DNA from 3 places in the Mucilaginibacter sp. P1_A3 genome. Region 2 is predicted to be linked to each of the others. Evidence: riboswitches for the same ligand, from Rfam matches in the RefSeq annotation. Region 2 holds a riboswitch; each other region holds the start of a gene.

Region 1 (10,292 bases), on a different contig from region 2:
TTGATTACCGCAGCTATCGTAGAGCGCAGGACCTCCTGGTATCAAAAATTACTGTTGATAGGGGGGATTTCGAGGTTTTTGCCAACCCCAATGGCCGGCTTCAAACTACCGATAGGCTGGTTACGTTCCCCAACTGGGCTATCCGCCAGGTAAAAGCGGGGCTCAACGTGGATACGCTCGACATTAAAAAGATAGATGTTAGCTACCGCGAGTATAAAGAAAGCTCCGGGAAAGCCGGGGCGGTAAAGTTTGATAATACTACAGGCAGGTTTCTCAACCTCACTAATAAAAAAACTATCCTCAGTCAGCATCCTGTTTGTACGGTTAACCTCAGTACTTATTTTATGGGCAAAGGCAAGCTCGATCTGGCCTTTGGTTTTAATTTAAGCGATGCTGCTTATAGCTACAGTTATAAAGGGCACCTGGGCTCTATGGATATGTTGGCAGCCAACCCGGCGGTTATGCCGCTGGGCCTGGTAAAAATAACATCGGGAAGGGTAAATAGTCTCGACTTTAATATTCACGGCAACAAAAAAAATGCTGCCGGTAAGGTCACATTCCTCTACAACAGCCTAAAGGTGGATTTACTAAAACGCGATGAGGAAAAAGGTTACGCGAAAAAATCGTTGATGTCTCTGCTGGCCAATGCCGTAATACTTAAACAGGATAACCCCGATGAGGGAAAGCCTGTACCGAGGTCGGCCAACTTGGTTTTTATCCGACCGGCAAATTTTCCCTTCTTTAAAACAATATGGCTTACGTTGCTCGATGGACTCAAGTCATGCGTAGGGGTAGGCAAATCGCAGGAAAAAGAAGCCGGTAAGCCAGTTACTGAAAAGGATAAAAAGGAGCGGGAGAAGGCTTTAAAAAAAGCAAGGGAGAAGAAAGAAAAAGAGGAAAAAAAATTCAGGGAGCAGCTTGAAAAAAAGAAGAATTAGAAAATTATACCCAGCGGATATAGCAGTTGGATCTGCATCTGGGAGATGCAAAATATGCGTTTTTACACCTACACGTATTGAAACTTGATCCTGTCATTAGGGAACTCATTACTGTGCTGTATTTTCAATTGCTTTAGTTTATCATCAAAATATTTATAGATCTTTTTCGAGTTTTTTTCGGCTTTCTGTTGATTCTCAAATTCTTTTTCCAGGTACCTGGAAAGGGCAAACAGGGTTCTTGGAAATTCATAAATGGTTATGGTGCCATCGTCTTCCTTTTTTGCCCGTACCCAGTAAGGGTCATTTTTTGTTGATTCACGAATATACACTACATCACTTTGTGCTTCTACCATATTGCAGTATTTAACCAAAGCGTTTAGGGTGCCCGGTATGCCTACCTTAACGTTAACCTTGCCTGGAGGGTAAGCTACAAGATTAGCATCCGGGAAAGAAAAACTAATATCGGCCTTGCCTTTTAAAAGTTTAGCCAGCCTGCCGGTAAAATTCATAAAATAACCCATCGCCAGTATTTCGGCCAGCGACCTTCTGTAATTACGCTTGTTTTCGGCATGGAAAATTATTGCTAGTATTACAGATACTACAAATCCAGACCCAAAAGCCATCCATTTATTGGGGAACGTAATAATGCCATCAAGGAAGCCGCCATAGGTACCAATAGTTGGTATAATGGAAAATATAAAATCCTTAAACGGGAAAAATCTGAAAGTAAAGGTCATGACTATCAGGTTATTAGTTAATAGTAATAATAATGATTAATTAAGTGGTATGCAAAAAATGTTGGAATTTGTTTGAATTACCACAGGCATTTTGTTGAGGAACACCTCATTCACGGCAGTGATGCGGAGCGTAAGGATAATAGCGTACAGGATGCCTGGTTATTAACCTTTTAAAAAAGAAAAGCCCTTCTTTTTTAGGGAAGGGCTCTGGAGCGAAAGACGAGATTCGAACTCGCGACCCCGACCTTGGCAAGGTCGTGCTCTACCAACTGAGCTACTTTCGCGTTGGTGTTTCCTGTTTCGAGTTGCGTTGCGGTTAACCGTGTGCCTATCTCGTTTTCGGGAGCGCAAATATAAAAAGAATTGAATACTCTGCAAGTGAAAAATACACTAACCATCTGCTTAATTTAAATTATAGGCCGGAAAGCGAATAATAAGGCTCTTATTTAAGTATCACCTTGGCTCAATTTGCGGCGCGTTGGGTGAAATTATTGGGAAGATATTTAAATGACAAATAAATTATATAAAGTCTATGTGTTTAGTAGAATATATTATATATTTGCTGACGAAATAAGTTCTTTAATTTTAATTATCAAGAAAGACTGAGGGAAAGGCCCTATGATGTCTTAGCAACCTGTAAGCCCATTGTTATAAAGGTGCTAATTCCTGTCCGCTATAAAAGGTGGAGAAGATAATATTCGCAAAATTATTGCACAGCCCATGGCTGATCATTATCTCCCTTTCTCTCTGAAATCCTGTTTAATTAAAATACTTAAAAATTTATGCCTGCTAAAAGCAGCATTAAAATTGACAACTATGAATATTAAACATTTACTCATTACCTGTTCGTTTCTGATAAGCGCCATGTTTGCCGGCGCGCAAACTGCAAAACCAACTGATCCTGCATCTATTGATCGTGGCTATATTGTAAAAGTTGGCGACCAGGCACCTGCAGATTTTGAACTGCAACTTGCCGATGGCACCAAAACCTCCTTAAAAGAGCTGCGCGGCAAAGTTGTTATTTTGCAATTTACAGCCAGCTGGTGCAGTGTATGCCGCGAAGAAATGCCCCACCTTGAAAAGGACGTATGGCAGGCTTATAAAGACAAAGGCCTGATTCTGATAGGCGTAGATCGCGATGAACCCCTTGAAAAGGTAAAGAAATTTCACCAGGAAATGAATATCAGCTATCCGCTGGCGCTTGATCCCGGAGCCGATATTTTTGGCCGGTTCGCCAACAAAAAAAGCGGCGTAACGCGTAATGTTATTATTGATAAGGATGGTAAAATAGTTTACCTCACCCGTTTGTATGATACCCAGGAATTTGCATCGATGCTAAAAGCTGTAGATGCGCTGGTTAATAATAAAACTGCATCTGTTAATTAAAAATACCGGGCAATTACGGAGTAAGTTGCTTGCAATTATTTATCCCGGTTGCTTTTTCTATAAGTCAATATCTTAATGTTATGAAAACAACAGCTACCTTTTTTCACGCCAACTATTCTTCTGATGCTACGCTGTTTACCTGCAATTCTTTCCATGGCTGTATGCAAAGCATGCGTTGTTGATGCTAACCCAACCGCAATGGTTATTTAATGAGTGTGCTTGCTGCAGCTTGTTATCTTTTAAATAACCACAAAGCAAAAATTAATTCTTTACAGGTACTATAAAGCATATCAGCGGGTATTTCATGCCAAAAAAGCTGTTAGCCAATGCTTTCATTCAGCTGTATTGATATTCAAAAACTATTCACAATCTATTTATCATGCTTAAAAATTACAAACTGTTACTGGCAATCCTGTTGCCATTTTTTCTCATCCAAACAGTTGCGGCGCAATCTGTTAAAATAAGCGGGGTGGTAACCGCAAAATCCGATGGCCTGCCATTGCCCGGTGTTAATATCTCTGTAAAAGGAACTTCCAATGGTGCTCAAACCAGTGCAGATGGCAAATTCTCCCTCAGCGCCAACGTTAACGATATATTAAAGGTTACTTATATAGGTTTCGCAGCGCAGGAGATCACCGTTAAGCAAGCTGAAAATAATTTGCAGATCATATTACAGGAGGCTGCCAATTCCCTTAACGAAGTGGTAATCACGGCCCTCAATATATCTAAAGATAAAAAATCATTGGGCTATGCTGTTCAGGGGTTAAAGTCGAAGGATATCTCCGAGGCTAAAGAAACCAACCTGGTGAATGCGCTGGCCGGTAAAATTGCCGGGGTGCAGGTAACCAACAGCCAGGGTGATATGGGTTCGTCCCGTATCATCATCCGTGGCGAAACCTCTATCGCGGGTAACAACCAGCCGCTGTTTGTGGTGGATGGTGTTATAGTTGATAACTCCCAGTTTTTGGGTACAAACGGATCAAGGGATTTTGCCAATGCCATCGCCGATCTTAACTCCGAGGATATTGAATCTGTAAGTGTACTTAAAGGCCCCAATGCGGCGGCCCTTTATGGTTACCGTGCAGCGGCCGGTGTTATCCTCATTAAAACTAAAACAGGTAAAGGCGCAAAAGGCTTGGGTATCAATATTAATTCAAATACCAGCTTCTCAAACGTACAGCTTTTGCCAAATTATCAAAATCAGTATGGCCAGGGCTCAAACGGTAAATTTAGCTATGTTGATGGTAAAGGCGCCGGTGTTAATGATGGTGTTGACGAAAGCTGGGGGCCGGCTTTGGATGGTTCGTTGATTCCGCAGTTTAATTCAAACGGCGTTGCTGTGCCTTTTATAGCGCACCCGGATAACGTTAAAAATTTCTTTAAAACAGGAGTAACCCTTAACAATGGTGTAGCATTATCAGGCGGTAGCGATAAAGCGGATTATCGCTTATCCTACAACAACCTGCACCAAACTGGTATTATCCCGAATACATCACAGGGAAGAAATTCATTTTTACTGAATTCTACCTTCAGGCTTAGTCCTAAATTAACGGTAACCACCATTGCCAACTATATTAAAGACGATGCCGATAACCTGCCGGGTGCAGGTGGCAAGCGCGCTACCAGTACCATGCTGCAATTTACCTGGTTTGGTCGCCAGGTTGATATAAGCCAGTTAAAAAACTATAAAGACGCCAATGGAAATACCTTTAACTGGAATAACAGCTACTACAGTAACCCGTACTGGCTGGCTTATGAAAATACGGTTGGGCAACATAAAAACCGTATTATAGGTAGTGTGGAATTGAACTACAAGATCATCGAAGGATTATCTGCCAATTTCCGTACCGGTACCGATTATTATAACGACAGGCGCAAGATCAAAGTAGCTTATGGTACCAATGGTACACCATTTGGCTCTTACGAGGAGGATGCCTATAGTGTGAACGAAAACAATACTGAAGCCCGTTTGCAATACACCAAAAAACTAAATAATGATTTCTCATTAGATGTTTTGGGTGGTGGTAACATTAGCACCATAGTAAACGAGCAAAACGACCAGGTAGCGCCAAAGCTGGCTGTTGCAGGTTTGTATACGCTAAGCAACTCCCGCGATCCGTTGGTATCTTCCAATTTATATGGCAAGCTTAAAACCTATAGCTACTTTGCATCAGCTCAAATAGGGTTCAGAAACTACGCGTTTATTAACCTTACGGGCCGTAATGACTGGTCGTCAACCTTGCCCGCTGCTAACCTATCCTATTTTTACCCATCAGTGAATGGTAGTTTGATATTATCAGAGGCGCTGGATATTAAAAGCGATGTGTTAACCTATGCAAAATTAAGAGGTGGATGGTCAAAAGTGGGTAAGGCTACAACGCCATATCAACTCATCAATACATACGATTTTACCGCTCCTTTAGGTACAAACCCCCAACAAAATGCAAACAGCGTTGATTTAAATCCGAACCTTAAACCGGAAACAACGACATCTGCCGAAGCTGGTTTTGAGCTTGGATTTTTCCAGGACAGGGTTCATTTTGATGTGAGCGTGTATAATACCAATAGTGTAAACCAAATATTAAAAGTCGATGTTAGCCCATCTACAGGGTATAGCCAGAAGCTTATCAATGGTGGTAAAATCAACAATAAAGGTTTAGAAGTTCAGTTGGGCATAACTCCTATAAAATCGAAAGAGTTTACCTGGGATATCAATACCAATTATTCCCTTAACCGCAGCAAAGTGGTTTCGCTTGATGCGGAAGGCCGCTTGCAGAGCTATATACTGGGTACAGACCGTACCGTACAGGTGTTGGCCGCTATTGGACAACCTTACGGCACCTTGTTTGGCAACGCTTATCTGCGCAATGCATCGGGACAAATCATTGTTGGTGCAGATGGTACGCCAACCATCAATCCAACCAAACAATACCTTGGCAAGTTTACCCCAAAATGGCTGGGTAGCATCAATAACAGTTTTACTTACAAGGGAATAAACTTAAGCTTTTTGGTTGATGCCCGCATTGGAGGTTCTATTTATTCAAATACAAACCGCACCGGTACCTATACAGGAGTACTGGCCTCAACATTGCCGGGCCGCGGAGCAGCAAACGGCGGCTTAAGCTATTATTATCCGGGTAATAACACCAAGCTTGCAGCTGTACAGGTGAGCGGTACTGCGCCAGCGGGAGCAACGGTTTATCAGGATGGTGTTATTTTTAAAGGTGTAAAGGCCGATGGTACGCCAAACACAACAATACTGCCTGCACAATCATACTACAAAGGTTTTACCAATGTTGATGAGGCTTTTGTTTATGATGCTTCATACATTAAACTGCGCGAGGTTAAGCTGGGCTATACCTTCCCGTCAAGGTGGGTAAAAAGCGTAGGCCTGCAGGCTGCAACGCTATCAATTGTGGGACGTAACCTTTGGATCATCCATAAAAATGTGCCAAATGTAGATCCCGAAACAGCCTTCAATAATGGCAACGGACAAGGGTTAGAAGATCTTACCCTGCCTACTGTTCGTAACATTGGTTTTAACATCAACCTTAAATTCTAAAAATCATGAAACTTAAATATACATCGTTGCTATTATCAGGTGCGTTTTTGCTATCTGTAACATCGTGCAAAAAAACCTTGGTTGATATTAACCAGAATCCAAATGCCGCCCAGGTTGCACAACCAGACTACCTGCTTACCGCAGCTACCAAAACTACTGCCGATACCTATTGGGGAACAGCCAATAATATGGATGCCAGCCTGCTTTTTGTACAATACTGGTCTAAAATTCAATATACCGACCCAGACAGGTATATATATACCAACAGTGCCTTCCAGGAACTTTGGACGGTAGGTTATTCCAAAAGCATTGTAAACCTTAACCAGATCATCAAGTTGGGAGATGCACAGGCTAATACTAATTATAAGGGGGTAGCACTGGTGCTGCGCTCATGGGTGTTTAGTTTGTTAACAGATGCTTATGGCAATGTTCCTTACAAGCAGTCTGCCAATATCGACCAATACTTAACCCCGGCCTATGACACGCAAAAGGATGTGTACTATGCCTTACTGGATGATTTGAAAGCAGCCCAGACCGCGCTTGACCCGGCAGGTAAGGCTATTTTAGGCGATGTGATCTATGGTAACGATATTGCCAAATGGAAAAAGTTTGCTAATTCACTACGTTTGCGTATTGCGCTGCGCATTGCAGATCGTGATGCAGCAAAGGCCAAACAGGTATTGGATGATATTAAGGCTGAGGGCGGGGCATATATCAGCTCGAACTCAGATATAGCCCAGTTTGTTTATTACAACTCGCCTAATCAAAACCCGATAAGCAACCTGTTTGATACCAGGGACGATTACCGCATCAGTAAAACTATTGTTGATAAGCTATTTGCGCTGAACGATCCGCGCCTGCCTATCTACGCCAGTAAAACCAAAGATGCTACACCGCAAACTTATGTTGGCTTACCAAACGGTTTGCTGGTTGGCGATGCCAGTAGCCTTGGCTTTACCAAAACATCAAAACCAGGTACTTATTTTTTAGCACCAAACGCGCCGGCTGTGATCATCAGCTACGCCGAGGTTTTGTTTGACCGGGCCGAGGCTGCCGCACGTGGGTTCACTACAGAAAACGCAGCCGATCTGTATAAGCAGGCGGTTACAGCATCCTTAAATCAATATAATATTGGAGGCACCGCCGCAGATAATTATGTGGCACAACCTGCTGTGCAATATGATGCAAGCAACTACAAAAAATCAATTGGCGAGCAAAAATGGATAGCCTTGTTTGGGCAGGGTCTGGAAGCCTTTGCCGAATGGCGCAGGCTTGATTATCCGCAGCTGCAACCCGCAGTTGCCGGTACTCTGAATGGTAAAATACCGGTAAGGTTTATTTATCCCGGTACTGAGCAGTCACTTAATGGGGCAAGCTATAAAGCGGCCGTGGCTAACCAGGGCTCGGATGTGCTGACTACCAAATTATGGTTTGACGTGAATTAATCTTTTGTAAGCGGTCATACTTATTTTAAGTATGGCCGCTTATTGTTAAAAGGCGGAGTGGCCGAGTGGTTTAGGCGAGGGTCTGCAAAACCTTTTACGGTGGTTCGAATCCACCCTCACGCCTCATTGTTAAAATACTAAAAATATAACATTTGAAAAAGCTGGCTGTACTGTTATTAATCATAACATTTTATTTTACCGGTGATGGGCTGCAGGAAACGATGGCACAAATTACAACCCATGGCCCGCGTGTGTTAGTGGTAATGGCTCATCCTGATGATGAAAGCACATTTTCTGTTACGCTATATAAAATTGCTAAGGAACAGCATGGCATTGTTGATCTGTTTGTGATCACCAACGGTGAGGCTGGGTACAAATATTCGACACTGGCCGAAAACTACTATGGCCTTGAACTTACAGACGAAAAAACAGCAAGGGCAAATTTACCCGCTATCCGCAAAAAGGAATTGGTTAACGCGGGCCATATTTTAGGTGTGAATGGGTATTATTTTATAGATCAGAAAGATGCTCATTACACGTTAAATGAAAAGGAGCCGCTGGATACCAGTTGGAATGTTCCTGTGATAAAAAGGCGGCTAAATCAAATTCTGACAAGTAACCAATACGATTTCGTATTTACTTTATTGCCAGAAAACACGACTCATGGGCAGCACAAGGCGGCAACACTTTTAGCGCTGAATGCCATAGCTGCTTTACCTGTTGATAACAGGCCCATTATTTTAGGGGCCGTTACCCTGAACAAAACAGATTCAGTAACCCGGTTTTCCAAATATGCCCAATACCCGTTAACCCGTACTTTAACCGATACAGCCCTGTTCAGAATTGACCGTAGTGCTTCATTCAGCTATAAAAACAGGGTAAACTATAAAGTTATAGCCAACTGGGAAATAGCCGAACATAAATCACAAGGCCTTACCCAGATGACCATGAATGATGGCGACCTGGAGGAGTTTTGGTATTTCTCCATTAACGGCACTCCTGGAATTAACACCTGCAAAGCACTATTTAACAGGCTTAGTTATACACCTTATGCACCCAAAACTTACCTGGATGCGCAGCCTGTATATTCTAAATCAAAATAAATTAACTATCGGGCTTACATTTTCATGCCCTTATCTGTATCTCCATTTTTAAAAATGGCTTCACTGTTTAGTAAATACACACCGTTGGTAACTATCACGTCACCGGCATTTAACCCGGCAATAACAGGGACGTAAGTTTGGTTTCCCGGGCCTGGTTTAATACTTCTTGACGAAAAACTTCCATCTTTATCTTTAACCCATACCTTGCTGCCCCGGCCATCAGTTAAAATGGCGGATGTGGGTACAGCCAACGCGCGTTTGCTACCATTGTCAATAGATATATAGGCCAGCATCCCCGGCCTGATAAGCCCCTGCGTATTGGCTACACTAATTCTCACCAAATCAACTTTAGAGGCATCTGATAATTCAGGATTGATAAACTCAACTTTGCCGTTAATCACCTGTCCGCCCAGGTCGGGGAATGATACTTTAACACGGTCGGCCACTTTGTAATTTCCGGCTTCACCAGCATATAGCTGCGCTTCGATCCATAAACTGTTTAAGGCTTGTGTTTTTAAAATTGTCATTCCTTCCGTTACATAGTCGCCCTCATGTACAGCTATGTCACTAACCGTCCCTTCAGCTTTGCTTAATATGGTTGTTGTGGCCGATGCTTTTCCGGTGGCTGCCAGGCTCCTGATCTGTGCTGGTGATAATCCCCATAGCTGCAGTTTGCTTTCCGCGGCGGCAATCAATTGCTTATAGTCAACATCCGGGTTATGCAAAACCTTTTGCTGTTGCCGGGCCAGCAGGTATTCCTTCTCTGCCTCCTGCAAATCTTCGCTGTAAATAGCGTAAACCGGCTGACCGACAGCTATTTTTTCGCCAACGGTTCTGATATATAATTGTTGTATCCGGCCGGTTATCCTTGCACTCAGTTCTTCGGCTTTATTTTCATCAATAGTTACAGTTCCGGTGATTGTTTTTTCAGTACCGGTATTTTCCTCCCTTACGGTATCTGTTACGATACCGGCCAGCTGAATTTGCGTTGCAGTCAGCGTTATTTTATCGGGGGCAGTGCCGCCAGTACCGGTAAGCTCCACTTTGATGAGTTTCATGCCACAAATAGGGCAATTACCCGGATGCTCTTCATGTACCTGCGGATGCATAGAGCAGGTATA
Region 2 (10,292 bases):
TGACCGCCATAGATTGATAGTTTATTGGCATGGTTATTTGGAAACAGGAATTCAAAAAGATCAGATAACCAACCAACGCATTGTCTGATCTTTGGTGTCGCTTCCCATTCAGCTTTATGGGTTTGATAAAGCGTTTGTATAAAGCTGTCAAATTTATCGTCTTTCATACCGGTATATTATCGTTTAAGGCTATGAAGAGTGTTCACCAGCAAATCAATTTCGGCACAGGTATTATAAAATGCCAGCGAAGGCCTAACAGTGCTTTCAACGCCAAACCTCCTAAGAATAGGCTGTGCACAATGATGACCAGACCGTACCGCTATACCTTGTTGGTTTAAAGCTGCGCCCACCTCTTCGGTTTTGTAGCCATCTAATACAAATGATAAAACACTGGCTTTATCCGGGGCGGTACCTATCAGGCGTATTCCCTTTACTTCTTTTAACAATTGGGTTGCATAAACCAGTAAATAATGTTCGTATTGCGCTATAAGCGGCATCCCTAAACGACTAACATAATCAATTGCGGCACCCAGGCCAACTGCATCTGCAATATTACCGGTGCCGGCCTCAAAGCGGCCGGGGGCATCATGGTATTGGGTATGTTCAAAAGTTACATCTTTGATCATGTTGCCGCCTCCCTGCCAGGGTTGGGTTTCGTTTAATAGATCTTCTTTACCATAAAGGACGCCGATACCCGTAGGCCCGAAAACCTTATGGCCCGAGAATACAAACCAATCGGCATTTAAGGCCTGTACATCAACAGGCATGTGCGATACGGATTGAGCTCCATCTACCAGTACTTTAGCCCCGGCCAGGTGAGCCAAATGCACAATTTGCGCAGCTGGCGTTACTGTGCCCAATGCGTTTGATACCTGGGTAAATGAAACCAGTTTTGTTTTTGGCCCAAGGAGTTTTACATATTCATCTATCAACACCTGCCCGTCATCATCCACAGGAATTACTTTTATTTTCAAACCCCTTTTAGCAGCTAATTGCTGCCATGGAACAATATTGGCATGATGTTCCAGATGGCTCACAATAATTTCATCGCCTGCCTGCAGATTTTGCTCGCCCCAGCTTTTGGCCACCAGGTTGATGGCTTCGGTTGCGCCACGAACAAATATGATCTCGTTTATGGAACCGGCATTTAAAAAAGTTTGCACCTTTTTGCGTGCGCCTTCATAAGCATCGGTAGCCCTTGCCGCCAGTTCATGTGCTGCACGGTGGATGTTGGAATTTTCGTGTTCATAAAAGTAGCTGATGCGGTCAATTACCTGTTTAGGCTTTTGGGTAGTAGCTGCATTGTCAAGCCATATCAGCTGTTTTCCGTTCACCTGTTCCTGTAATATGGGAAAATCGCGCCTAATTAGGTTTACATCAAACGGCGGGGTAATGATATTGCTGATGCCTGCCTGTTTAACTTTTCCCTGGTCTGATTTTACCGCAGGTAAGCCATGTTTATCAGATAAAAAGTAAAACGGGATTTCGGTCGCAGCGGGTGCACCGGTAAATGGTAAAGCGTTTGAAGGTCCCGACGTATTAATGTTGCTCAATATCTTCTTTAGCTCGATATCAAAAGCCTGGTCCTGCTGGTATGGTAGCTGAAACAAGCTTTCGGGGGCAGTTGAAAGTTGCTCAACGGGGAAGCTTTGCTTTAAGGGAAGATCTGGTATAAGATCAGTTTTCACCAAATAAGAGTCATAACTAAAACCAGGTCGCACCGGCAATTGATCGCCAAAAGCGGTGGGGGTACTACCAGAAACAGGCGCCGACGAATTAGGATGATTACTTAAATTAGGATCTGCAAAACTGGTTTGCGGATCCTTTAGGTTAACAGCATTATTCTGGTTAATGGCAGATGGCGCAATACCACCACCTCCAATTGTACTTGAAGGGATGGAGTGTATAGGCGTATTTACCTGTTGGGGCGGACTAAACAAGCCTTCATCACCTATATTGCCGGGTAATAAAAAAGGCTCAGGAGCTTGTTGCACAGGTAATTGGTTTACTAAGCCACCAGGTCCTGATTTAAAAAACTGATTAGCCAGTTGCTCCAGTTCCTGCAGGTTAAGTAAGTTATCCGGATTAATATTTGTACTCATGGTAATTGCTTAAATCAACATCTTCTAAAACGGCAATAGCATCATCAACCAAAACGGCTAAAGAGCAATAAAGCGAAACCAGGTATGAGGCAATTGCTTTATTATTGATACCCATAAACCGGACAGATAAACCCGGTGACTGCTCGCCCGGAAGACCAGGTTGAAACAAGCCTACAACACCCTGGCGGCTTTCGCCTGTCCTTAACAGGATGATCTTTGATTTATTATTTACGATAGGCAGTTTATCTGATGGAATAAGCGGGATTCCTCTCCAGGTAATAAATTGCGATCCGAATAGTGAAACCGTCGGCGGTGGTACACCCCGGCGGGTACATTCACGGCCAAAGGCGGCAATAGCTAATGGGTGCAAAAGGAAAAAGCCGGGCTCTTTCCACACTTTGGTTATCAGTTCGTCCAGATCGTCGGGGGTGGGAGGGCCCAGCCTGGTTTTAATTTTTTGTGATGGCGAAATACTGTTCAGTAGCCCGTATTCGGGGTTATTGATAAGTTCGCTTTCCTGCCTTTCTTTAACTATCTCGATAGTAAGGCGCAATTGCTCGCTGATCTGGTTATAAGGCTTACTATACAGGTCAGATACACGGGTGTGTACATCCAGTACTGTATTTACAGCACTCAGGTTATACTCCCTTGGGTTTTCTTCATAATCAACAAAGGTTGATGGCAGTTCACGTTCATCGCGCGAAGAGCAATCCACTTCTACATTGTTTGCGTGTACCACCTTGTTTAACCGATAAACGCCCGATTCAACCGGGATCCAATTGAGTAAATGGGTTAACCACCGTGGCGTAATGGTTGATAATTGTGGAACGGTACGGGTTGCTACCGCTAACTGCCTGGCGGCTACATCACCAAGGGCTGTTTGTTTTGCTTTTTGCTCTGCCATTTTTTAGATAATAGGAATGTGCTTTAAATAATGAATTTTAATGTGCCGTAAATACAGAATTACATGACATACAATTATAGTATATAAATTCTATAGATTTTATATACTATTTGATTTTATTACAAAAAATAATTTTTAGTGGAGTGCTGATATTAAAGTTCAGCTATTTTAAGGTTGAAGAGATAGGGGATACAGCGTTGATTTAATGATACTTAAATTGGGGATGTTTAAATGTTCTGGATTTTGTATCCGGTATTATTGCCTAAAAATGAATGCTTGAACACCCGCAATTTATTGAAAAACTAACAAAATGAAATAAATTATATAAAGTCTATAGGAATTATAGTTTTTAATATATATTTGCAACATCACGTTCTTTTATACTTATCCAGAAAAGACAGAGGGAAAGGCCCCATGACGTCTTGGCAACCTGTACCATGAATCTCAGATTTAGTAAAAGGTGCTAATTCCTGCTCCCGTTGGGAGGAAGATAAGTTGGTATAGAATTCTACACGTATTCTCTCCGGCTCTCTTTTAGATAAGTGTAAAGAACACAAATAAACAACTAAATACATGAACACTTTTCCCCAATTACCTGCCAATATTTACAGATCGCTTCGTAATGATGTAACAATGTGTTGTTAATTTAATGTTCCTTTAAAGCAACAGCCTCCTTTGCAGGCTAACTACTACACATCACATTATTACAAATAGAATTTACCAAATGAATAAAGTAATACTTACCGCTTTAACAATTGTTATCAGCACCACTGCTTTTTCACAGATCCTTACACCTGTAAAATGGTCATATGCTGCCAAAAAGCTTGATAATGAACAAGCTGTAGTATTTATAAAAGCTACCATTGATAAAGGCTGGCACATTTATTCGCAGCATCTTGCCGATGGCGGACCTATAAAGACCTCGCTAAAGTTTGAAAAAAACGACAACTACATTTTAGTGGGTAATACAACCGAGCCCAAGCCAGTAAGCAAGTATGAAAAGTCGTTTAGCATGAACGTGCAGTATTTTGAACAGGCAGTTATATTTCAGCAAAAAGTAAAACTTAAATCGGGCCAGGCATCGGTTAGCGGCACGGTAAATTTTATGGCATGTAACGACAAGCAATGTTTACCGCCAGATGATGTGGAGTTTAATATACCCGTAAAATAGTATCGTATATAATCAAAATACTTAATTAGTAAGCAGTTCAATAGCCACCAATTGATCTGCAGAATTACAAACTAATACCATGAAACTAAGATCAAATCTATTCACCAAAGCCCGCAAACAGAATGGTGGCACCCTTTTCTGTTGTTATTGCCATTGTTAAAAACGTAGTTACGTTTCCGGTTTTTAAATCTTAATCAAGATATACATCCTGGCTGTACTAAGTGCGTTGCTTTGCTATGGTGGTAAATCAGGCGTGTGCTGTGCAGTCCAGGATGTATATCGTTTTACAAGATAAATAATTACTAAAAACATAAAGAATTAAAAAATATTCTATTAAGTCTATAGATTTTATTGTATTTATCATATTTATTGCTATCTTTACACCATTCTAATTAACCCCACCATTAATTAGTTGATTTATAAAGAATAAGGGAGAGGAAGTCTCGATGATCTTATAGCAACTTTTCAGAAACCTGAAATAAGTGCTGAACTTTTTTCGGTAGTAATTATGCACCGGAATATAAATTAACTAAAAGTCATGAACACATTTAACATTCATTACCCACAACCACAACCCGCAGCCATCAAACGATGTTGTTGTATGGTTCAGTATGTTTTCTGGTTTTAAAAACCAGGCACCTTTAAAATTTATAGCGTTTTTTCAAAGGCTTATCAAGCCCAATGGAATACTTATGTCCAAATTTTCAGGCATCGCATCAATCAATAACAATTAAAACTTATACAAAATGAACACTACAAACTACTTAACCAAAACAAGGCTGCTATCGGCCGCTTTAGTGCTTAGTGGGGTTACGGTATTATCGGCCCATGAAACCCCAAAGCCTAAGTTTATAAAAGAAGGTAAATGGCGCGGTGAATTCACCGTAAGCGAATCAAAAGTACCTTTTAATTTCGAGCTGAAAGGCAAGGATGCCGAGCACGCTGTGTTTACGCTTATTAATGGTTCACGGAGGGATAATTTCCACGTAAAATCTGTAGGTACCGATTCAGTTTATATTAAAATGAACACCTATGATGCTGCGCTGGTAGCCAAAATTGAAGACGATGGTTCGCTAAGCGGCGAATATCGTAGCCTGGTACCAGGTTTCAGGGGTAATTCTTTACCATTTACTGCAGAATATGGTAAAACCTACCGCTTTGTAGAACCCGGCAAAGATGTAGCCCCTAAAGCGGATTTAACCGGTAAATGGGAAATCAAAACCTACAGTAAAGAGGCTGTTCCTGCATCTATAGCCTTATTGAAACAAAAAGGAAATAAGCTTACTGGCGTAGTGATGACCGTAGTTGGTGATACCCGCGAACTGGAAGGCACTGTTCAGGGAGATGAATTTGCACTGAGTGGTTTTACCGGCCCAAGTCCGTTCATCATAAAAGGCAAGATCAACGCCGACGGCTCTATCAGCGGTGAAGAAGGCTTCGGCATCTATAAAAATCTGAAGTTCGATGCTGCTAAAAAAACAGAGGTGGAATTACCTGATCCTTACAAGCTTACATTTTTAAAAGAAGGCTATAAAAAGCTTGATTTTTCTTTCCCGGGGATAGATGGTAAACAAGTGTCTCTCAGTGATAACAAATACAAAGGTAAAGTAGTGATCGTAGAGATCATTGGCACCTGGTGCCCTAACTGTACCGATCAAACCGTGTTCCTATCTCCATGGTTCAATAAAAATCATCAACGTGGTGTAGAAGCCATTGCACTGGGTTTTGAGCAGAAAGACAGCCTGGAATATGCCAAATACACATTAGGTAAGCTGAAAGAAAAATACGAGATCAATTATGACATAGCTTTTGGCGGCCTGGCCGATAAAAAGCTGGTATCGCAGAAGCTACCTGCATTGAATAAATTCATCGCTTTCCCAACCACTATTATCATTGATAGAAAAGGTGATGTAAGAGAGATCTACACAGGCTACACAGGTACGGTAACGGGTAAATACCACGAAGATTACGAAAAGAAATTTAATAAACTGTTGGACGAACTTATCGCTGAACCTGCCCCGGAAACAGCGGCTATCGCAGATCCATCAACCCATCCAGGAAACTAACATTAACTGATCCTATAATTTATCAAATGAAAACTATCAATTTAATTACCTCATTCAAATGCCTGTCTGTAGGTTTATTGTTTAGCGGTGCAGCTGCATTAGCCGCGGATAAAAATCCGCCTGTGAAATTTATTAAGCAAGGTGTATGGCGCGGTGTATTTACCGTTGCTGAAACCAAGGTTCCTTTTAACTTTGAATTAAAGGGTAAAGACGCGGAGCACGCGGTATTTACGCTGATTAATGGCAGCCGCCGGGACAACTTTCATGTAAAGCAGATTGGCAGGGACTCTGTATTTATCAAAATGAATACCTATGATGCCGCCCTGGTTGCTAAAGTGGAAGATGACGGAACGTTAAGCGGTGAATACCGCAGCCTGGTACCGGGCTTCCGTGGTAACTCTCTGCCTTTCACTGCGGAATATGGAAAAACTTACCGTTTTGTTGAACCAGGAAAAGACATTGCTCCGACAGCGAACCTGACCGGAAAATGGGAACTGAAGGTTTATTCAAAAGACCAGGTGCCTAACAAAATAGCTGTTTTGAAACAAACAGGTAATAAACTTACCGGCGTAATTATGCAGGTAACCGGCGACAGCCGCGAATTGGAGGGTACCGTTCAGGGGAATGAGTTCGAATTATCCGGCTTTACAGGTCCGAGTCCAAAGATATACAAGGGCAAGATCAATGCTGACGGTACATTAAGCGGCGAAATTGGTTCCGGTATTTATGATAACACCAAGTTTGACGCTGTGAAGGATGATAAAGCAGAATTGCCTGATCCGTATAAACTAACCTATCTGAAAGAAGGTTACAAAAAGCTGGACTTTACTTTTCCCGACCTGAATGGAAAACCGGTATCGCTTAGCGATGATAAGTATAAAGGCAAAGTAACCATTATTGAAATTGTAGGTACCTGGTGCCCCAACTGTACAGATCAAACGGTATTCCTTTCGCCATGGTTTAATAAAAACCACAGCCGTGGGGTAGAAGCCATTGCTATTGGTTTTGAGCAGAAAGATAGCCTGGAATATGCCAAATATACTTTAGGCAAGCTAAGGGATAAATACAATATCCAGTATGATATCGTTTTCGGCGGCTTAGCTGATAAAAAGCTGGTATCGCAAAAACTGCCTGCACTAAACAAATTTGTGGCATTCCCTACCACCATCATTATTGACAGGAAGGGCGATGTGCGTGAAATATACACAGGCTACACAGGCACTGTTACCGGTAAATATTACCAGGACTACGAAAAGAAATTCAACAAATTGTTGGATGAATTGATTGCCGAACCGGCACCTGCCAGCGCAGGTAATGTTACGGGTACCGATCAAAAAGAACTCAAAGGAAAATAAACTAAATTAAATCCCGGTAAGGGGTAACAGCTTTACCGGGTTCACTAAAACAAGTAAACAAACCACCATGACTAAATTATCAGGCGCTGTATTATTTACAGCATTCGTATCGTTAACCGCGTTTACACCGTCAACTATTAAAAGTGTTAAACTAACTAAAGGCAGGGCTGCTACCATCAAAACCGTTACATCCAATAAAAAATTTAAAATATCAACCTTTAAAGTCGATAATGAAAGCAGCAAACTTACCTGGGCTGCAAAAAAAGCAACAGGCGACCATAACGGCGATGTAAAAGTAAGCAACGGTAACTTTGCCATTGAAAATAACGGGCTTAAAGGCGGCAGCTTCGATATCGACCTTAATACCATCACCGATGCTGACCTTACCGACCAGGCATCAAACGATAAACTGGTTAGCACTTTAAAAAGCGAAACTTTTTTCAATACAGAAAAATTCCCTAAGGCTAATTTTGTGATCTCATCAGCCACAAAAACGTCAGGAAACCAATACGATGTTAAAGGTAAGCTTACTATAAAAGGGATCACTAATGATGTGAGCTTCCCGGCAACCGTAACAGTTAACGGCAAGAAGCTGGCTGCTACTGCAAAGATCACTATCGATCGTACTAAGTACGATATCAAATTCCGCTCAAAAAATTTTTTTGAAAACCTGGGTGATAAGGTGATCTACGATGATTTTGATTTAAACGTAAGCCTTAACGCCAGCGCGCAATAAGCTTTTACTGAGCTAACAAATTTTAAAGATCTGATAAAATTATAGTCACCATTTTAGGTGGATGGCCATTGTTTTGACTAAAAATAGCATTTAAAAACTCGCGTAAAGTTTGGAAATGGATCAGGAGCCGGGGCGCATTGGGTACCCCGGCAAAGATCCGGACAGACTTATCGGCAGCAATATGAATGCATAAGGATATGAAAAAAGGAAATATACTTCTGGTTATTATAGCTATCAGTACATTGATAAGCTTTATGAGTTTTGTGGGCACCAAAGATGATGTGCAAACCAAAGAGCAATTGGGCGAAAAATTATTTTTTGACCCGATACTATCTGGTGATAATACCATCAGCTGCTCCTCATGCCATACACCGGAGTTTGCATTTGCCGATACCGCTACATTTAGCATTGGCATAAAAGGTAACCTTACTTCAAGAAACTCACCCGGATTAACTAATCTTTCGGGCCGGCCACACCTTTTTTGGGATGGACGCGCTTCTTCGCTGGAAGAACAGGCTCTGGGGCCTATCACATCGGCTACAGAAATGGGGCTTCCTATTGAAGATGCCGTAAAGAAATTAAATGAAAATAAATACTACGCTGATGCATTTCAAAAGATATTTAAATCAACACCCACCAAAGATAATCTGTTGAAGGCCATCGCCTCCTTTGAGCGGACGCTTGAAACCTCAAACAGCCCATATGATCGTTATATTAATGGAGACGATAACGCCTTAACCGCATCTGCTGCCCGTGGCCGCCTCTTGTTTATTGGTAAGGCCAATTGTAACAACTGCCACTCGGGCGAAGATTTTACGGCCGACAGGTTTAAAAGCATAGGGCTGTACAATGGTAAAGATCTGAATGATCCGGGCCGTTCAAAGATCACTAAAAATAAAACGGAAGATGGCGAATTTAAGATACCGAGCCTGCGCAATGTTGCAGTTACCGCTCCTTATATGCACAACGGAAAGTTTAAAACGTTAAAAAGTGTGGTTGAATATTATAACAATCCGTCTCTTATTGTTAAGGATGGTATCAACCGCGACCTGTCGTTAGATAAGCCTTTGAATTTGAATGACGGAGAAATAAACGATATCGTTGAATTTTTAAAAGCACTTACCGACGATCGTTTTAAACAGAAACTCGCCTCAAACTGAAAATAATTCCCCCTTTAAATAATTAATTAATCACGGACATCGATTGTGTATGCGGGTCAGAAAAGTACCTGCTATAGCCACCGCTTTGTCTAAAACTATTGTAAAATGAAGAAAATTGTACTCCTGCTTATATTTTTTAGCCTGGCTTACGGGCAAAATATATTCGCACAAAAACGAACGGTTAGCGGAATAGTCACCGCTGCCGATGATAAAGCCCCTTTACCGGGTGTATCTATACGCATTAAAGGATTAAATGAAGGCGCGGTTACCAAAGCCGACGGTACTTTTAGTATCGTAGTACGCAATGGCAAGTACCTGGTGTTTTCTTTTTTAGGATACGAAAGCCAGGAAGTAGAGATTGACGGACTAAAAGAGTTTAAAATAGTGCTTAAGCCTGCAGGTAATGATCTTAACGAGGTGCAGATCATCGGTTCGCGCAATGCCAACCGTACCAAGCTTAATTCAGCTTCGGCTGTCGATATTATCGATATCAAGCCTTTGCTGGAATCTGCGCCGCAGGTGAGCGTAACGCAGTTGCTGCAATATATTTCGCCATCGTTCCACTCCGTTAACGGAAGTAATGCCGGTGATGCCGGGTCGGCACTTAGTTTAGCCCAGCTTCGCGGTCTGGGGCCAGACCAGGTATTGGTTTTAGTAAATGGCAAGCGCAGGCATAAAAGCGCTAACGTAAATTATGGCGGCCTGGGCAACGGATCTACCGGGTATGATTTAAATTCTATACCATCAGGTTCTATCGATAGGATTGAGATCCTGCGCGACGGCGCGGCGGCTCAATAT
Region 3 (10,292 bases), 220 kb from region 2:
AATAAAAGAAACAATATGGTTAATGATCCAAATACAAATTGAAGTGCCCTGTTTAATTTTAGCGTACCAAAAAACATCAGAAACGTAAAAATACCCCATACACCTAAATAAGCGCACATGGCGCCTTCTGAAGCTGGTGTTGTCCAGCCTAATTTTGGCATCACAATAAGCCCCACTAATGATAGCCAGAAAAAGCCGTAGGAAGTAAAAGCTGTTAACCCAAAAATATTGTTCTTTTTGGCTTCAATAACACCCGCAATAACCTGGGCCATACCGCCATAAAATATACCCATGGCCAGTATCATACCATTCATTTCAAAAAAGCCTGCGTTATGGATATTTAATAAAACGGTTGTCATACCAAAGGCGCAAAGCCCAAGTGGGGCCGGGTTGGCAATACCATCCTTTACAGGGATAGTTGTAGTTGGAATCATAATTGGTTTAGTATTTAATTGGTTTATACCGCAAGCTAATTGAATTATAAATATTTTACAATTTTATTTGCAACTCGCGGCTTACATTTGCGTTAAGTAAAAACCTATGCAAAAAATAGTACTAATACGCCACGGCGAAAGTATATGGAACCTCGAAAATCGTTTTACCGGCTGGGAAGACGTTGATCTATCAGAAAACGGTTACCTGCAGGCCCGAAAAGCAGGGGAGATACTTAAAAAGAACGGCTATAACTTTGATGCCGGTTTTACATCATACCTCAAACGATCAATCAAAACCATGCATTTTGTGTTGGAGGAACTCGATCACTTATGGATCCCGGTTGAAAAATCATGGCGGTTGAATGAGCGTTTTTATGGCGCCCTGCAAGGAATGAATAAGGATGAAGCAGTAGCCAAGTACGGGGCCGAACAAGTACTAAAGTGGCGGCGCGACCCAAATGAACATCCAGCCGCAATAACCCGCGAAGATCCACGTTTTCCCGGGCACGACCTGCGTTACAAAGATTTAACAGACCGCGAACTACCCTTAACCGAAAACCTAAGCGAAACCATGGACCGGGTTTTACCCTTCTGGAATGAAAGCATCGTAAATGCCATACGCCGCAACCAAAAGGTAGTTGTGGTAGCCCATGGCAATAGCCTGCGTTCATTAATAAAATATATTGACTGCCTTACCGATGAGGAGGTAACCAAGTTAGAGATCCCTACGGCAACACCCTGGGTTTATGAATTGGATCATGGATTAAACCAGATAAGGCATTATTATCTGGATTGAGATTTCCCGTAATTTTTAGTTCGCCGCTTTTTCTAAAATCAGTTTTTCATTTATTCAATATGTGCCGTATTTGTTTATATTCGTCGTTCTTATAAACCATATCCTATATTAAAAAATGAAGAAGTCTGATATTTATGAAATAACCATAAAAATTCTGGGTGTTTACCTTTTGGTATCCAATTTATCTAAAGTACCCGGCTTTTTTACATTTTTAAAAAGCTTCGGTGCCATTTCATCAGCCGACCATGCCGGTGAGCAAATGAATTTATTTTGGTTAAACATTGCAAATTTTGTGTTGATGCTGGCCTTTTCCATTTTTCTGATTGCAGGTACAAGATTTATTACCCGGCTAATAACCACCACTGCAGACAGGCAGGAAAATGTAAAGTTATTTGCCGATAGAAAAGTGATCTATGAGATAGCATTGATCATCATTGGCGGCCTGCTTATTGTTAATAGCCTGCCCGATCTGCTTTACCGCTTATACAATTTATCAAATGTTAGCGATCAAAACTCAGTAATATCATCGATAACAAAAATATTCGTTGGCATTATAACTGTAGCGTATGGGAAACGCATTGCCGCTTTCTTTGCGAAATAAACAATGATATCCTAAAGAATTCTTAATAAATGAAAAAGGCTCCGACTTGGAGCCTTTTTCATTTTATGCCGATGCCAAATTCACCCCCGTTAGCTGATCGGCAAAGGCAACAAATGCCCCACTATCAGCTATACGGAATTGATTAGCTATCAAACTTTGCAAATTCACTTTCCCTATAACAAATTTGTAACTACCAGAATAATAACGCTCTTGTATGTGCAAAAACTGCAAAGCTTCTACCAGGCTCTCGTCATCGTACCTTAAGTAGATGTTTAATTCAATATTATTGGTGAATTTAAGATCGGTTTTTTCTTTAGCCTTTTTATACTCGTATTGGTAATTGTACCGCAGCGCCGCAATATCAGATAGTACTGCCGAGCCTGTAGGGTGCCCACCAGCGCCTTTACCAAAAAAGAATTGCTGATCGGCAAAAGCTGCCTGCACAGTTACACCATTGTATTCATATTCTACATTGTATAAAAACTCGGTACTATTTACAAACTTGGGTAATACAAACATAGCTACGTTTTTATCATCCAATTCTTTAGCAACTGGTACCAATTTAATTTTCAAATTCTTTTCACGAGCATACTGCAGGTCCTGGGCAGCCAGGTTTTGGATTCCTAAGTTAAAAATCTCCTCCGGCTGTACAATAACGCCGTAGGCATGTGCAGCTGCAATAACCAGCTTATATTTGGCATCAAAGCCGCCAACGTCGCTTGTAGGGTCAGTTTCGGCAAAGCCAAGATCCTGCGCTTGTTTGAGGGCGCTATCATAATCCAAACCTTCAATAAATCCTTTGGATAGTATATAATTTGATGATCCGTTAAAAATGCCGCTTATGGAGTGCAGTAATTCGTTGTCATAATACTCTTCCAGGTTACGGATAATGGGGATACTCCCACACACCGCACCTTCATATAACAATGAGGTACCGTGTTTATGCTGCAATTCTATCAGTTCCTCCAGGTGCAGCGCGATCATTTTTTTACTGGCCGATACAACATTTTTACCTGAGCTTAACGCCCTTGAAACTATCTCGAAGGCAGCTTCGGTATCATTTATCAGCTCAACAATGGTGTTAATCTCCGGGTTGTTCAGCAACTCGTCTCTATCAGTGGTAAATAATTCTGCGGGTAAAGTACGCTTTTTATGCGGGTCCTTAATGGCAAATTTTACTATCTCGATGTTTAAATTTTTTGTTATGATGATATCATATAATCCCTGTCCAACAACTCCAAATCCAAATAATCCTATACTTAACTTTTTACTCATTACGCTGTACGTTGCAATTCTATAATTTTTCCTTTTACATCGGTCTTAAAAAACGATGTTATAATATTTGTTAATGCTTCTGTTTCAATCAAAAACCCATCGTGGCCATAAAATGAATCCAACTCGGCAAAGGCCGATTTTGGAATATGCCTGAACAGGTATTCTTGTTCTTCAATAGGGAATAGCACATCTGATTTTATGCCGATAACGAGTGTACGTGCTTTGATCAGGCTTAACGCCTTTTCTACACCATTACGACCACGGCCTACATTGTGCGAATCCATCACTTTTGTTAAATACCAATAGCTATGGGCGTTAAAGCGATTTACCAGCTTTTGCCCCTGATAGTCCTGGTATGATGATGACTTAAAATCATCAGTTTTATTGTCTGTTTCTTCCTGCTGCGTTATGCCGTAGGTTTTATAGGTACGGTAGGAGAGCAGCGCAATACTTCTTGCGGCTTTCAAACCTTTTTGACCTCCATCCGGGGTATTATCATAAAAAGTAGGATCGGCACTCAAAGCCAAACGCTGTGATTCATTAAATGCTACTCCCCATGGAGAATGGCGCGCATTGGTAGCTATCAGTATCAGATTTTTAATCCTGGCTGGTTCAATAATTCCCCATTCAATTGCTTGCTGGCCGCCCAATGAGCCACCGATAAGGATATGAATATTTCCTATTCCAAGATGATTTGCAAGTAACTGATGTGCTTTTACAATATCCCTTATGGTAAACTGCGGAAAAGCCTGTAAATATGGCTCCCCGCTTGCCGGATTAATGCTCAAAGGATTGGTTGTGCCATAGGGTGAACCCAGGATATTGGCACATACAATAAAATGCTCTTCGGGGTTAAATTTATTGCCTGTACCCACAAAGCCTTTCCACCAGTCAAAAACATCGGCATTGGCAGTTAGCGCATGGCAAATCCATATCACATTATCCTTCTCCTTATTTAATCTGCCATAAGTGTGAAAGCCAATCTCCAATTCATGTAATTGCTCGCCGGATTCAAGACCGAATGGTTGTGTGTACTTAAATATTTCTGTGTTCATTCTTCTGTTTTGTTATCGCGGGTACAGCTAATTTTAATTTAGCTGCATCCCGTAACAACTTTACTATATCACTTAAAAAAAACTATACTATACTAATTGGGCCGATGCCCTTTTTATTTTGGCAAATGCCTGTTCAAAATCTGCTTTAATATCATCAATATGCTCAATACCAACAGCTACACGTAATGAATTAGGTGTTACACCAGCTGATAATTGTTCTTCATCAGACAGCTGTTGATGTGTAGTTGCCGATGGCTGAATAATCAATGTTTTAGCATCACCGACGTTAGCTAAATGACTAACCAGCAAAAGATTGTCAATTAATTTACCGGCATCTTCCTTATCGCCATCTATCTCAAATGATAACACCGCTCCAAAACCATTTTTAAGGTATTTTTTTGCCAATTGATGGTAAGGAGATGATTCCAATCCAGGATAGTTAACTGATGCTACCTGCGGGTGCTGATCAAGCCATTTGGCAAGCTCCAATGTGTTATCTACGTGGCGTTGTACACGCAATGAAAGGGTTTCTAAACCCTGGATATTAAGCCATGAGTTAAATGGAGATTGTGATGGACCAAAATCACGTAAACCTTCTACACGGGCACGTATAATAAACTGGATGTTGCCAAAAGGACCGCCAATGCCAAATACATCGGCAAAAACCAAACCGTGGTAACCTTCAGATGGCTCTGTAAACTGCGGAAATTTGCCATTAGCCCAGTTATAAGTTCCGCCATCAATTATTACTCCGCCAATGCTGGTACCATGACCACCTATCCATTTGGTGGTTGATTCAACCACTATACTGGCGCCATGCTCCAACGGGCGAAATAAATAACCACCGGCTCCAAAAGTATTGTCGACTATTAAAGGCAGGTCATGCTTTTTTGCAAGAGCACCTATCTTATCAAAATCAGCAATGGTAAAGCCAGGGTTGCCAATAGTTTCCAGGAAGATAGCTTTGGTTTTATTATCGATAAGCGCTTCAATGCTTTCGGCAGTATCATCTTTGGCAAAACGTGCCTCGATGCCTATTCGTTTAAAGGAAACTTTAAACTGGTTATATGTACCACCATATAAAAATGGTGAGGAAACAAAGTTATCGCCAACTTGTAATATATTATTTAATGCAATGAATTGTGCTGCCTGGCCCGATGCGGTAGCCAAAGCGGCAACGCCACCTTCTAAGGCTGCTATACGTTTTTCAAATACATCGGTAGTAGGGTTCATAATGCGGGTATATATATTCCCAAACTCTTTTAATGCAAACAGGTTGGCACCATGCTCGGCATTTTTAAATACATAAGATGTGGTTTGGTAAAGCGGTACCGCGCGTGAACCCGTTGTTGGATCAACTTCCTGACCTGCGTGTAGTTGTAAGGTTTCGAATTTTAAATTGCTGGTAGACATAGGATTTTTTTTTAGATTATAATTAATTCTTTGATGTTTAAATGGACTTTGGAAAGCTGATAAGGAAATGGATATCAGTTTAACAACACGCGCGTTTTTCGGGATTTGAAAAAGAGGAACGTGCTAAAGCATCAACAGCAGCAACACATACACATACAGCTAATATTTGAGCTAATACGTTGTATATTACCGTTTTGGGTATTAAAAATGTTGCCTGTAGTAATTTTAACTAAATTTTTCATGGTTATAAATTTATATTCCCCGGTGTTATTTGCCGGGACAGGAATTGGCACCTTCTTCAAAATTGAAGGGTTGCCAGCGGGTCATTGAGCCTGATCTCTCGCCGCTTCTTTATAAATCAATACCCGAACTATGCGGAGGATTGATCGATTATGGTATTGCTACCAAATAATGTTCCAAAGATAAGCGGATATTTATTTAAATACCAAATTAAATTTTATTTAGATAAAAGATGGGTGGACAAAGGAGCATAAGTGTTAGGAAGAAATAAAAAAGCGTGGGTATCTGCGATCTCTTCTCTCGGCAAGTAGGAGAGAAAGGTTAAATCAGGTTAGCTAACAAAGCTTGGCAAAGGGCACAAATCAATCAAGGTTACCTGCACCGTTAGGTGCTACCTGTTTGTAGAAAAAACGCGCCCTTAACCTTTGCCTCGTTAGAGGCTACCTGTCCGCTAACAAAGTCAAATACCTTGCTAATTTGCAGGTAACGCCTACGGCGCAATTTTGTTTTTTGTTGATTATTGCTACAAACAGGTAGCGCCTAACGGCGCATGCAATTGTGTAAACATAGGTTTAGCGGGAGGGCCCGCGTAAGTTCTACATTAGTTAATACACCGGAATAGTTGTTTGTGAGGACACAAACAACGGAGTAAAGTAGATATTTTTTTAATTACCAATTAGTTAAAGACTGTTGGACAAATAAGCAAAGATACTTTGTTGATTTAATCCTTGCTCCTTGATCTTTTCATCCTTTATCCATTTAAAGCCTGCTCCAAATCTTCTATCAAATCATCAATATGCTCTAATCCAACCGATACCCGCAGTAAATTGCGCGGTGTTTTTGTATCCGGCCCCTCAACAGTAGCACGATGCTCTATCAGGCTTTCCACGCCGCCAAGGCTGGTTGCTTTGGTGAATATTTTTAGCTTGTTGATGATGTTATGGGTATCATTTTCGTCGCCCTTAACTATAAAGGATAACATTCCTCCAAAGGCCAACATTTGGTCTTTAGCAATTTCATGCTGCGGATGTGATGCCAGGCCGGGATATAAAACCCTTTCTACTTTTGGGTGATATTCTAAAAACTCAGCTAATAATTGCGCATTGTACACATGCCCTTTAACCCGATATGGCAGCGTTTTAATACTGCGTACCAACCAAAAGCAGTCGGTTGGGGAGGGGATAGCACCACCCATTTCCTGTACCTGGCGAATTTTCGCCCACCAGTCGCTTTTTTCAGCGGTAATTAGCGCCCCACCCATCAGATCGCTATGGCCGCCAAAATATTTTGTGGCCGAATGCATCACTATATCAGCCCCTAATGCCAAGGGCTGCTGACATATTGGGGTGGCAAAGGTATTATCAACAACAACTTTAAGTCCTTTTGCCTTTGCAATACCCACCACCTTTTTAATATCAGTGATTTTAAGCAATGGGTTTGATGGTGTTTCTATCCATATCACACCGGTTTCGGGCTTAATGTGCTGCTGCAGGACTTCGCTGTCATTAACATCAATAAAATCGAAAGTTAAAATGCCTGCGAACAGGTTTTTAAGCTGGTTACGCAAACCGTGATACATATCGTCGGGGCAAATAATATGTGTGCCCGGTTTAAGCGATTGAAATACCGCCATACCAGCCGCATTGCCCGATGAAAACGAAGCAGCATCAACACCACCCTCCAACTGAGCAATAACATTTTCCAATAATGAACGATTAGGGTTTGATGACCGGCTATAGATATGCCCACCAGGAAAATCGCCATCTACACCACGCTCAAAAGTGGTAGACATTACAATCGGCTGTATCACAGCTCTTGATGATCCATCAATATGGTTACCTGCATGTATGGCTATAGTTTCAGTTTTCATTATCGTATTATATGTTATGAACTCAAAGTAAATAAGATTATTTGTGATTTGCTGTAGCACTCAACCTCTTTTTTACGAATAGGTATAAAAACCGCAACCATGAAAAAATCCCTTATCATTACCTTGCTTATTACCATATGTTTATCAGCCTGCAAAAAAGATGCACTTACAAACGATTATGATAAAAGTTATTCGGCCTGGTTAAGTTTTAAACGAGCTAACAACAACTCCTATTCATATACGACTATAAACGGCTCGGTGGTGTCAGGTGTTAGTGGAGAAACCAAAATCACAGTGAATAAAGGTGTTGTTATAGCAAGAGATTATACGTCTTATAAATATAGCCCCAACGCGACCGGTACAGGGAGTGTAAAAACTACCTTAAGTGAATGGCACGAAGATAAAACCAATTTAAATACGCACGGAAATGTAGCAGGACAGGTACTTACCTTAGATGATATTTACAAAAAAGCTAAGAATGAATGGCTTACTGCTGATAAAAAAACTAATGATATTTTCTTTGAGGCTACTATCAATGGCATGATATCAACATGCGGCTACAGGCCCAAAGGCTGCCAGGATGATTGTACTATTGGCATACATATCTGGTATATAAATGCACTGTAAACTCAATGTCATTACTTGCTATCATTAAGCGATGTACCTGTTGTATGAAGTATTGTTTTGTGCTTTTTATTACATTTGTGCAAAGTTTTTTGAATGGAAGCTGAGAGTAATTTACAATTATTATTACAAAATCCGGATCTGCCTGCTGATTTAAAGCACATTGCCGAAAAAGTTTTACGGAGCGAACGGATCACCTTTGATGAAGGTGTTACGCTATATGAGCAAGGCGACCTGGGCTACCTGGGCGTTTTGGCCAACTACATCCGCGAGAAACGCCATGGCGATAAAACCTATTTCAATCGTAATTTTCATATCGAGCCCACCAATCTTTGTGTTTATGATTGTAAATTTTGTTCGTACTCGCGCCTGCTGAAACAAAAATCAGAAGGGTGGGAGTACACCATGGATGAGATGTTTAATATGGTAACCAAATACGATGGTGAGCCGGTAACAGAAGTGCATATTGTAGGCGGTGTACTACCCCAATATGATGTACCTTTTTACCAGGAGCTTTTTAGCAGGATCAGGAAACACCGGCCCGAACTGCACATTAAAGCGCTGACACCTGTTGAATACCATTACATATTTAAGAAAGCTAAAATAGACTATGCAACCGGCATGCGCCTGATGCATGAAGCTGGTTTAGGTTCAATACCAGGCGGTGGTGCCGAAATTTTCCATCCCGAAGTTCGCGAACTGATCTCGAAGGATAAATGTACCGGCGACCAGTGGTTGGCTATTCATGAAGAATGGCATAAACTGGGTGGGCGCTCAAATGCTACCATGCTTTATGGCCATATTGAAAAATTCCACCATCGGGTTGACCATATGGAGCAGCTACGGCAGTTACAGGACAAAACAGGTGGTTTCCAAACGTTTATCCCCTTAAAATTCCGCAACCAGGATAACCAGATGTCGCATGTGCCTGAATCAAGTGTGGTTGAGGATCTTCGCAACTACGCTATAGCTCGTATATACCTGGATAATTTTGATCATATAAAAGCTTATTGGGCAATGATCAGTCGCACTACAGCGCAACTTTCTCTTAATTTTGGTGTGGATGATATTGATGGAACGCTTGATGATACCACAAAAATTTATTCTATGGCAGGTGCAGAAGAGCAACACCCGGGCATGAGCACCAAACAACTGGTTGAATTGATTAAAAATGTGGGCAGGTACCCCATAGAGCGCGACACGCTTTACAATGTGGTTACCGATTACAATAATTTTGAATTCCCGGAGACTGAGAAAAAGCCACAATATTACAAACTACCAGTAATTAATTAGCCCAAGGCAGACGGCCCGGGGCGCAACTTCAATAATAAACATGCAGATAAAGCTTTAAGCTTCGGCTTCAAGCAATCTGCTAAAAAAGAATGATACAAAAAACCTTATATATAGTACGCCACGGCCAAACAGAGCTTAACAGACAGGGCATTGTACAAGGACGCGGCATGAACACCGATTTGAATGACGAGGGCCGCAAACAAGCCAGTCAGTTTTACGAGGCTTATGAAGATGTTGCTTTTGATAAGATTTATGTATCAGCATTAAAACGTACCCAGCAAAGCGTGCAATCCTTTATTGATCTTGACATCCCTTACCAAAAATTAAGTGGTTTAGATGAGCTGGCCTGGGGCATACATGAAGGGCAGCCAAGTACTACCGAAAACAAAGCGGCCTTTTTACAGATCATGCGCGATTGGCTCGATGGCCGCTTAGATAGTAAATTTGAAGGTGGCGAAAGCCCCAATGAGGTTGCCATCCGCCAACGTGAAGCGTTACAGGTGATCATGAGTCACCCGGAAGAAAAAACAGTGCTAATTTGTATGCACGGCCGTGCCATGCGTTTATTACTATGCATTTTAACCGGCAAACCTTTAACAGAAATGGAAACATTTCCGCACCAGAATCTTGTTTTATACAAGGTTGTGACCGATGGCGAGAAATTCGAAATCGTAGATTTCAATAATGCCGA

Evidence for each region. A riboswitch is a leader RNA that binds a small molecule or an ion and turns the genes downstream of it on or off. The one in region 2 is predicted to bind S-adenosylmethionine.
Region 1: linked by a shared signal. The riboswitch ahead of AC1D0K_RS23545 (TlpA family protein disulfide reductase) and the one ahead of AC1D0K_RS01580 (protein-disulfide reductase DsbD domain-containing protein) in region 2 are both predicted to bind S-adenosylmethionine.
Region 3: linked by a shared signal. The riboswitch ahead of AC1D0K_RS00680 (O-acetylhomoserine aminocarboxypropyltransferase/cysteine synthase family protein) and the one ahead of AC1D0K_RS01580 (protein-disulfide reductase DsbD domain-containing protein) in region 2 are both predicted to bind S-adenosylmethionine.

What each region holds. Positions count from the first base shown of each region.
Region 1 covers NZ_JBFTZJ010000011.1:186,713-197,004, reverse strand. Annotated here, with positions in the region: gene AC1D0K_RS23560 (AsmA family protein) at 1-938, shown strand, start outside; gene AC1D0K_RS23555 (STING domain-containing protein) at 1,007-1,675, opposite strand; tRNA gene AC1D0K_RS23550 (tRNA-Gly) at 1,884-1,959, opposite strand; SAM riboswitch class I at 2,262-2,373, shown strand; gene AC1D0K_RS23545 (TlpA family protein disulfide reductase) at 2,492-3,061, shown strand; gene AC1D0K_RS23540 (SusC/RagA family TonB-linked outer membrane protein) at 3,441-6,623, shown strand; gene AC1D0K_RS23535 (SusD/RagB family nutrient-binding outer membrane lipoprotein) at 6,629-8,068, shown strand; tRNA gene AC1D0K_RS23530 (tRNA-Cys) at 8,120-8,192, shown strand; gene AC1D0K_RS23525 (PIG-L family deacetylase) at 8,221-9,171, shown strand; gene AC1D0K_RS23520 (efflux RND transporter periplasmic adaptor subunit) at 9,186-10,292, opposite strand, start outside.
Region 2 covers NZ_JBFTZJ010000001.1:364,791-375,082, reverse strand. Annotated here, with positions in the region: gene AC1D0K_RS01595 (serine acetyltransferase) at 1-167, opposite strand, end outside; gene AC1D0K_RS01590 (family 2A encapsulin nanocompartment cargo protein cysteine desulfurase) at 177-2,102, opposite strand; gene AC1D0K_RS01585 (family 2A encapsulin nanocompartment shell protein) at 2,086-3,006, opposite strand; SAM riboswitch class I at 3,388-3,503, shown strand; gene AC1D0K_RS01580 (protein-disulfide reductase DsbD domain-containing protein) at 3,731-4,177, shown strand; SAM riboswitch class I at 4,592-4,704, shown strand; gene AC1D0K_RS01575 (peroxiredoxin family protein) at 4,924-6,243, shown strand; gene AC1D0K_RS01570 (peroxiredoxin family protein) at 6,270-7,598, shown strand; gene AC1D0K_RS01565 (YceI family protein) at 7,666-8,334, shown strand; gene AC1D0K_RS01560 (cytochrome-c peroxidase) at 8,532-9,494, shown strand; gene AC1D0K_RS01555 (TonB-dependent receptor) at 9,600-10,292, shown strand, end outside.
Region 3 covers NZ_JBFTZJ010000001.1:142,409-152,700, reverse strand. Annotated here, with positions in the region: gene AC1D0K_RS00705 (acetate uptake transporter) at 1-434, opposite strand, end outside; gene gpmA (2,3-diphosphoglycerate-dependent phosphoglycerate mutase) at 541-1,230, shown strand; gene AC1D0K_RS00695 (hypothetical protein) at 1,346-1,831, shown strand; gene AC1D0K_RS00690 (homoserine dehydrogenase) at 1,895-3,106, opposite strand; gene AC1D0K_RS00685 (homoserine O-acetyltransferase family protein) at 3,106-4,161, opposite strand; gene AC1D0K_RS00680 (O-acetylhomoserine aminocarboxypropyltransferase/cysteine synthase family protein) at 4,249-5,574, opposite strand; SAM riboswitch class I at 5,824-5,934, opposite strand; gene AC1D0K_RS00675 (trans-sulfuration enzyme family protein) at 6,566-7,684, opposite strand; gene AC1D0K_RS00670 (hypothetical protein) at 7,784-8,311, shown strand; gene mqnE (aminofutalosine synthase MqnE) at 8,405-9,601, shown strand; gene AC1D0K_RS00660 (histidine phosphatase family protein) at 9,691-10,292, shown strand, end outside.